Linked DNA regions of Halioglobus japonicus. The protein of the gene in region 1 interacts with the protein of each later gene in a pairwise test. Links are inferred from orthologs where the notes say so. Each region holds a gene or a part of one and is shown on either strand. Other genes may lie near its edges.

Evidence for each region.
Region 2: the proteins of rplL (region 1) and trhO interact in binary tests that used the Escherichia coli proteins (3 or more experiments, as listed by UniProt). The link is inferred for Halioglobus japonicus from one-to-one orthologs.

Annotation. Positions count from the first base shown.
Region 1 is NZ_CP019450.1:4,024,789-4,028,043, forward strand. What follows is about bases 1-2,934. They hold rplL (50S ribosomal protein L7/L12), read right to left. Parts: upstream 1,688-2,934; coding sequence 1,313-1,687; downstream 1-1,312. Other genes in these bases: rpoB (DNA-directed RNA polymerase subunit beta), read right to left, coding at 1-1,099; rplJ (50S ribosomal protein L10), read right to left, coding at 1,734-2,264; rplA (50S ribosomal protein L1), read right to left, coding at 2,584-2,934. Also shown: more of rplA, read right to left, coding at 2,935-3,255. UniProt on the Escherichia coli protein: The binding site for several of the GTPase factors involved in protein synthesis (IF-2, EF-Tu, EF-G and RF3). Is thus essential for accurate translation.
Region 2 is NZ_CP019450.1:2,011,156-2,014,360, reverse strand. The notes cover bases 321-3,204. They hold trhO (oxygen-dependent tRNA uridine(34) hydroxylase TrhO), read right to left. Parts: upstream 2,313-3,204; coding sequence 1,329-2,312; downstream 321-1,328. Other genes in these bases: BST95_RS09450 (AraC family transcriptional regulator), read right to left, coding at 2,682-3,204; BST95_RS09455 (BolA family protein), read right to left, coding at 2,316-2,636; BST95_RS09465 (trypsin-like serine peptidase), read left to right, coding at 656-1,387; BST95_RS09470 (SDR family NAD(P)-dependent oxidoreductase), read right to left, coding at 321-529. In the rest of the region: more of BST95_RS09470, read right to left, coding at 1-320; more of BST95_RS09450, read right to left, coding at 3,205-3,205. UniProt on the Escherichia coli protein: Catalyzes oxygen-dependent 5-hydroxyuridine (ho5U) modification at position 34 in tRNAs, the first step in 5-carboxymethoxyuridine (cmo5U) biosynthesis.

The DNA.
Region 1 (3,255 bases):
CTTCCAGTTCGTTGCGCGTGGTGTCCAGACGCAGCGTGTCGGAGATGAACGGACCGCAGTCCAGCTCATTGGTGTACAGAGTCTCGATTTCCTTAACGCCGGCTTCGTCCAGCTGGGCCAGAATCTCTTCAGTCAGCTCGGTGTTACATTCAACCAGAATTTCACCGGACTTCTCGTCAACGATGTTCTTGGCCAGGGCGCGGCCATTGAGATAATCGCCGGGGACTTCCAGTTCTGTAACGTTGGCTTTTTCCAGCTCGCGAATGTGGCGGGCGGTAATACGACGGCCCTGTTCAACCACAACCTTTTTGCCAGCCTTGATGTCGAACGCAGCAACGTCGCCGCGCAGACGCTCGGGAATCAGGGTGATTGTGTAATTACCTTCGCCGTCGGAGTGGAAGGTATTTACATCGTAGAACATGTCGAGGATTTCCTCTGACTGGTAACCCAGCGCGCGCAGCAGCACGGTGGCAGGCAGCTTACGGCGACGGTCGATACGTACGTATACCAGATCCTTGGGGTCAAACTCGAAGTCCAGCCATGAGCCACGGTAGGGAATCACCCGGGCGCTGTACAGCAGCTTGCCGGAGGAGTGGGTCTTGCCCTTGTCATGGTCGAAGAATACACCCGGGGAACGGTGCAGCTGGGACACGATTACACGCTCGGTACCGTTGATGACGAAGGTACCGTTGTCGGTCATCAGGGGGATCTCCCCCATGTAGACTTCCTGTTCCTTGATGTCCTTGATGGTCTTGTTGGACGAATCCTTATCGTAGATGATCAGGCGCACTTTCACCCGCAGGGAGCAGGAGTAGGTCACACCGCGCAGCTGACATTCGTTGACGTCAAAGACAGGCGTGCCCAATGCGTAATCGACGTATTCCAGGGCAGCGTTACCGGAGTAGCTGACAATGGGGAATACGGATTTAAAAGCCGCGTGCAAGCCATAGGCGCCGCGCTTATCCAGTGGAACACCCTGCTGGGTAAATTTACGGTATGAATCGAGTTGAATCGCAAGCAGGTAAGGTACATCCATTACCTTCGGCAGCATGCCGAAATCTTTGCGAATACGCTTTTTCTCAGTGTACGAGTATGCCATCAGTACTCCCCAGCATGTTGATGTAAAGGGGACAGACCCCTTTTTCTTCATTCAAGCTTTTGCGGTCCATTTTTGAGCCTGGAATTGAGGCCTGCCCCCATTTTCTGACTTCAAAAATCTGCCCGCATTAAGCGGGAAAAGGCCGGTGGGCTTTCGCTCCACCAGCCTTGTCCTTGTCCGGCCGCCCGAGGGCGGTGCGGACGATTGCAGAACTTACTTGAGTTCTGCAGCGCCGCCGGCTTCTTCCAGCTGCTTCTTGATGTCTTCGGCTTCTTCCTTGGAAGCACCTTCCTTGATGGGGGAAGGAGCGCCGTCAACCAGGCCTTTGGCTTCTTTCAGGCCAAGACCAGTTACTGCACGTACTACCTTGATGACGTTAACTTTCTTGTCACCAGCAGAAGTCAGAACTACATCGAACTCAGTCTTCTCTTCTGCAGCCGCGCCAGCGTCGCCGCCAGCAGCAGCCGGTGCAGCAGCAACAGCTGCAGCAGCGGTTACACCAAACTTCTCTTCCATTGCTTCGATGAGCTCAACGACTTCCATTACGCTCATTTCTGCAATTGCATTCAAAATGTCTTCTTTAGACATGACTTTCGTCTCCTATCTAGCTGATAAAAATTTCGGGAAATGGGGCTTACGCCGCCGCTTCCTTCTGATCGCGTACTGCAGCGAGTGTGCGAACCAGTTTTCCAGGTACTTCGTTCATGGTCTGTACCAGCTTGGTTGCCGGCGCTTGCATAACACTCATCAGCATTGAGAGTGCCTGGTCGCGGGTCGGCAGCTTAGCCAGAACATCCAATTGCTCAGCACCCAGCATCTGGCCACTTACCGCCAATGCCTTTACTTCAAATTCTTCGTTGTCTTTCGCGAAGTCCTTGAAGAGTCGTGCCGCTGCGCCCGGGTCTTCCATAGAAAAACCAAACAGGGAGGGACCGGCGAGAGTGTCGTTAACGCACTCGTATTCGGTACCTTCCAGAGCCCGCTTGGCCAGGGTGTTGCGTACTACACGCAGGGTCACCTGGTTTTCGCGCGCTTCTTTGCGCAGAGCAGTCATGCTGTCTACCTGTACACCGCGGGCATCCGCGATAACGAGGGACAGTGCACTGGTGGCTGTCTCGTTAACTTCAGCTACGATCGCTTTCTTGTCTTCGAGTCCAATTGCCACTGGATATACTCCTGGGTTGCTTTACATTGGTACTCACAAACCTATGTGAGTACTGCTCGCGTGGTGAACACTTTCACCATCTGCGTAGGCTTTGGCGTTGATACAACTCGCCTCAATTAAACCGCCACTGATAAACCGCATCAGCATTGGCACCTACGGTCTTTGATGGCCTTTAGTTCTCAGCTAGTGGGCTTGCGCCCCGCCTTGTCCAAAGACCTCAAAGTGGATCGGATCCAACCTGTGGGTTTTCACCGACCTACCGCTTTCCCTTCCCTGGGAAAGCTTTGAGGAGCCGCCCCTTGTGGGGGCAGCTCAACAATTACGACTCCAACGACCCCTGGTCGATGGTGATGCCCGGGCCCATAGTGGTGCTCAGGCTGATTTTCTTCATGTAGACGCCCTTGGCAGCGGCAGGCTTGGCCTTCTTCAGGTCAGCCAGTACAGCTTCGAGGTTGCCGCGAATGGCATCCAGGTCGAAATCGATCTTGCCGATACCGCCGTGAACAATGCCGTTCTTGTCGGTGCGGTAGCGCACCTGACCAGCCTTGGCGTTGTTAACCGCAGTTTCCACATCGGGAGTTACGGTGCCAGTCTTGGGGTTGGGCATCAGGCCGCGAGGACCCAGTACCTGGCCCAGCTGACCAACAACGCGCATCGCGTCGGGAGAGGCGATGACAACGTCGAAGTCCATCATGCCGCCCTTGATCTGTTCCGCCAGGTCTTCCATGCCTACCAGGTCAGCGCCGGCGGCCTTGGCTTTCTCAGCAGCTTCACCCTGGGTGAAAACCGCAACGCGTACGTCGGAACCAGTGCCGTTAGGCAGAGTGGTTGCGCCGCGAACAGCCTGGTCAGATTTACGGGCATCGATGCCCAGGTTTACGGCCACTTCAACGGTCTCGTTGAACTTGGCAGTGGCGAGCTCCTTCAGCAGGCTTACCGCTTCTTCCAGCGGGTAGGCCTTCTCAGGGTTCACCTTCTCTTTAAATGCCTT
Region 2 (3,205 bases), 2.0 Mb from region 1 along the record:
CCATCTTGTCGATGGCGGCCTTGCCGGCGCCATAGGCCGGACCGTGCATATAGATGCGCCCACCAAAGGAAGAGGTGTTCACCACCAGACCGCGCTGACTTTTGAGCAACAGCGGGGCTGCGAAATAAGTGGTGGTGTAGTGCGATCGCATGCCCACATTCCAGATCTCGGTCAGGGCCAGTGGTTTTTCCCAGAAGGGTCCGGCCTCAGTCAGGGCATCGTGTAATGCGGTGGCATTGTTCACCAGAATATCGAGCTTGCCCTGCTCATCGTCGATACGCGCCAGCAACGCCTCAACCTGCGCATCGTCGGCGTGATCACAGTAAGCCGCGACGCCCGTCCCACCGGCACCAGTAACCGCTGCCGCAGTGGCATCAACAGTGCCGGGTAAAGCGGCGTAACCCTCTTCGCGCGAACGGCCTGTAACGTAAACCGTCGCTCCCATAGCGCCTAACGCCAGCGCAATCCCTTTGCCGGCACCCCGACTAGCACCTGTGACCAGCGCTACAATGTTTTGTTGTTGCTCCATGGTGAGTCTCTTTGGGTCCTTTACCGGCGATGCCTGTTTCTCTAGTATCACTTCATCCTAGGGCCGCGCCGTGCCAGCGCCAAGCTCGACTGGACTCATGCATTAAACCCGGAGCAAGTATTTCCCGTGCGTTGTATCACCCTGCCCTCGCTGTTCACTGCAATGTGCCTGGCACTGCCTGCCCAGGCAGAGCAACGCCTCGCCTATTCCACAGCGTCACCGGCATGGCTCCAGGCCGTGGGTAAACTCGAGGTTCCGGGCAGCCGCGTCGAAAATGGCTATCGTCGTCACAAGCGCGAAGACTGCAGTGGCACCCTAGTGGCCAGCGCGCCGGACAGCCGACGCGCAGATATTGTCGTCACCGCCTGGCACTGTCTGGAGTACTACCAGGACCTCAGCCGGCCCATTCTGTTCACCCTTCTGCCGAATAGTCACCAGCCGATCACCCTCGAGGCACGACGACTGGATACCGGCGGCGATATGCATGCCGACTGGGCAGTACTGCAGCTGGCCAGGCCCGTCGATGCCACTACGGTGCGCGGACTGACGATAGACCCGGTTCGGGCAGATGCTACGCGGGCCGTGGTGATGGCTGGTTATTCAGGCGACGAGGGGTTGGGACAGGACGGACAGGTAATGACATACCACGTCGATTGCCGGATTACCGCACAACAGCCTGGCGCCAGCACAAGCAATTGCCAGGCCTATAAGGGCGCCTCAGGGGGCGCAGTCATTCAACTTGATGATCAGGGGCAGGCACGCCTCACCGGCGTCATCTCGCGTGGGGACAGCGCTGGCGTCAGCATTTTCGTGCCCGTAGAAGGTTTTCGCTCGCCGCTGAATCTGGCGCTTCGTTGATTTGCCGCGCAGGGGGCATGGCACCGACATGGCGTTCGCCGCGCTCGGCCGCCAGCTGTGTCTGTTTCTGGCGCTCTTCAAAGCGGGCCATTTGCTCTGGCGTTAAGCGATCTGCGCACCGGGGGCAGCATATTCCGGCCCGATATTGCTCCGAGTGTTTGTCTTCATCGGTAATGGGCATGCGGCAACCGAAGCACAAGTCGTAGCTGCCCTTTTCCAGTTCGCGATTGACTGCCACACGATTGTCGAAGACATAGCATTCGCCTTCCCAGGCACTCTCTTCGGCCGGCACTTCCTCGAGATATTTGAGAATACCGCCCTTGAGGTGGTAAACCTCTTCAAACCCTTCCTGAAGCATGAATGCCGACGCTTTTTCGCAGCGAATACCGCCGGTGCAGAACATCGCCACTTTCTTTTGTTTGGATGGATCGAGATGGCTGCGCACATACTCGGGAAACTCACGGAAACTGTCGGTGTGGGGATCGACTGCGCCGCGAAAGGTGCCGATTTCAAACTCGTAGTCATTGCGAGTATCGATTAGCAACACATCGGGATCATCGATCAGTGCGTTCCAGTCCTTGGGCTGGACATAGGTGCCGACTACTTTATTCGGGTCGATACCGTCCACGCCCATGGTCACAATTTCTTTCTTGAGCTTCACCTTCATGCGGTAGAACGGCATGACATCGTCCACCGACTCTTTGTGCTCCAGAGCCGCCAGACGTAGATCCTGGCGCAGGTAGTCAAGGACCGCATCGATACCCTCACGAGACCCCGCTATCGTGCCGTTAATGCCCTCTTCAGCGAGCAGCAAAGTGCCTTTAATGCCGTGCCGGATACAGGTGTCCAGCAGGGGTTCGCGCATATCTCGGTAGTCTTCGAGAGTGACGAATCGGTACAGTGCCGCAACTACAAACTCACCCACGACCTACTGCGCCTCCGCCTTGGAACCGCCCAGACAATCGGGGGACGCCGGTGCGCCTTCGCGCTCAGCCCATTCGGCTGCCGTATAGGTATGCAGGGCGAGCGCGTGGACAGGGCCTTCCAGCTGGGCCGCCAACGCACCGTAAACCTGCTGGTGCCGGGCCACTTTACGCTTACCTTCAAAAGCGTCGGTGACAATGACAACCTTGAAGTGGGTTTCCGAATTCGGTGGCACGCTGTGCATATGGCTCTCGTTTTCCACCTGCAGGTGAGCGGGCTGGAACTGCTCGCCAAGAATAGATTCAATTTCGGTCTGGACTATCATGCTAATACCTCTAAAGAGGCCCGCATTATACGCGTTTACGGGCCATCAATCGCGTTTTAAAGTGGCGCGGAACTGGCCCGGAGTCTGCCCTGTCCATTTCTTGAAGGAACGATGGAATGCGCTCGGGTCGGTAAACCCCATCTCCAGTGCAACTTCGTTAATTGATAGATCGTGGCGATTAAGGCACAGCTTGGCCGCCTCACAGCGGGCGTCATCCTTAAGTTGCTGGAATGTGGTTCCCTCGCGCTTCAGACGCCGGCGCAGCGTGGGTGCCGACATCGCCAGGGCACTGCAGATCATTTCAAAACTGGGAAACCCGGCGCTGAAATCGTGGCCAATCATGGCCCGCACCTGGGCCGACAAATTATCGCTGCCCGGGTGGCTGTCCATAATCAGCATTTGATAGGGCGCGGTGCGTAGGAATTCACGCAGTGAATGCTGAGTGTGAACCACAGGCCAGGCCAGGCACTCGCTGTCAAAATACAGCAAGTCGTTGGGCTGACCGTAGTAGACCGGGCAGTGGAACAACTCCTCATACTTGTCGGGATTAGCCGGCGGTTCACCGGTAA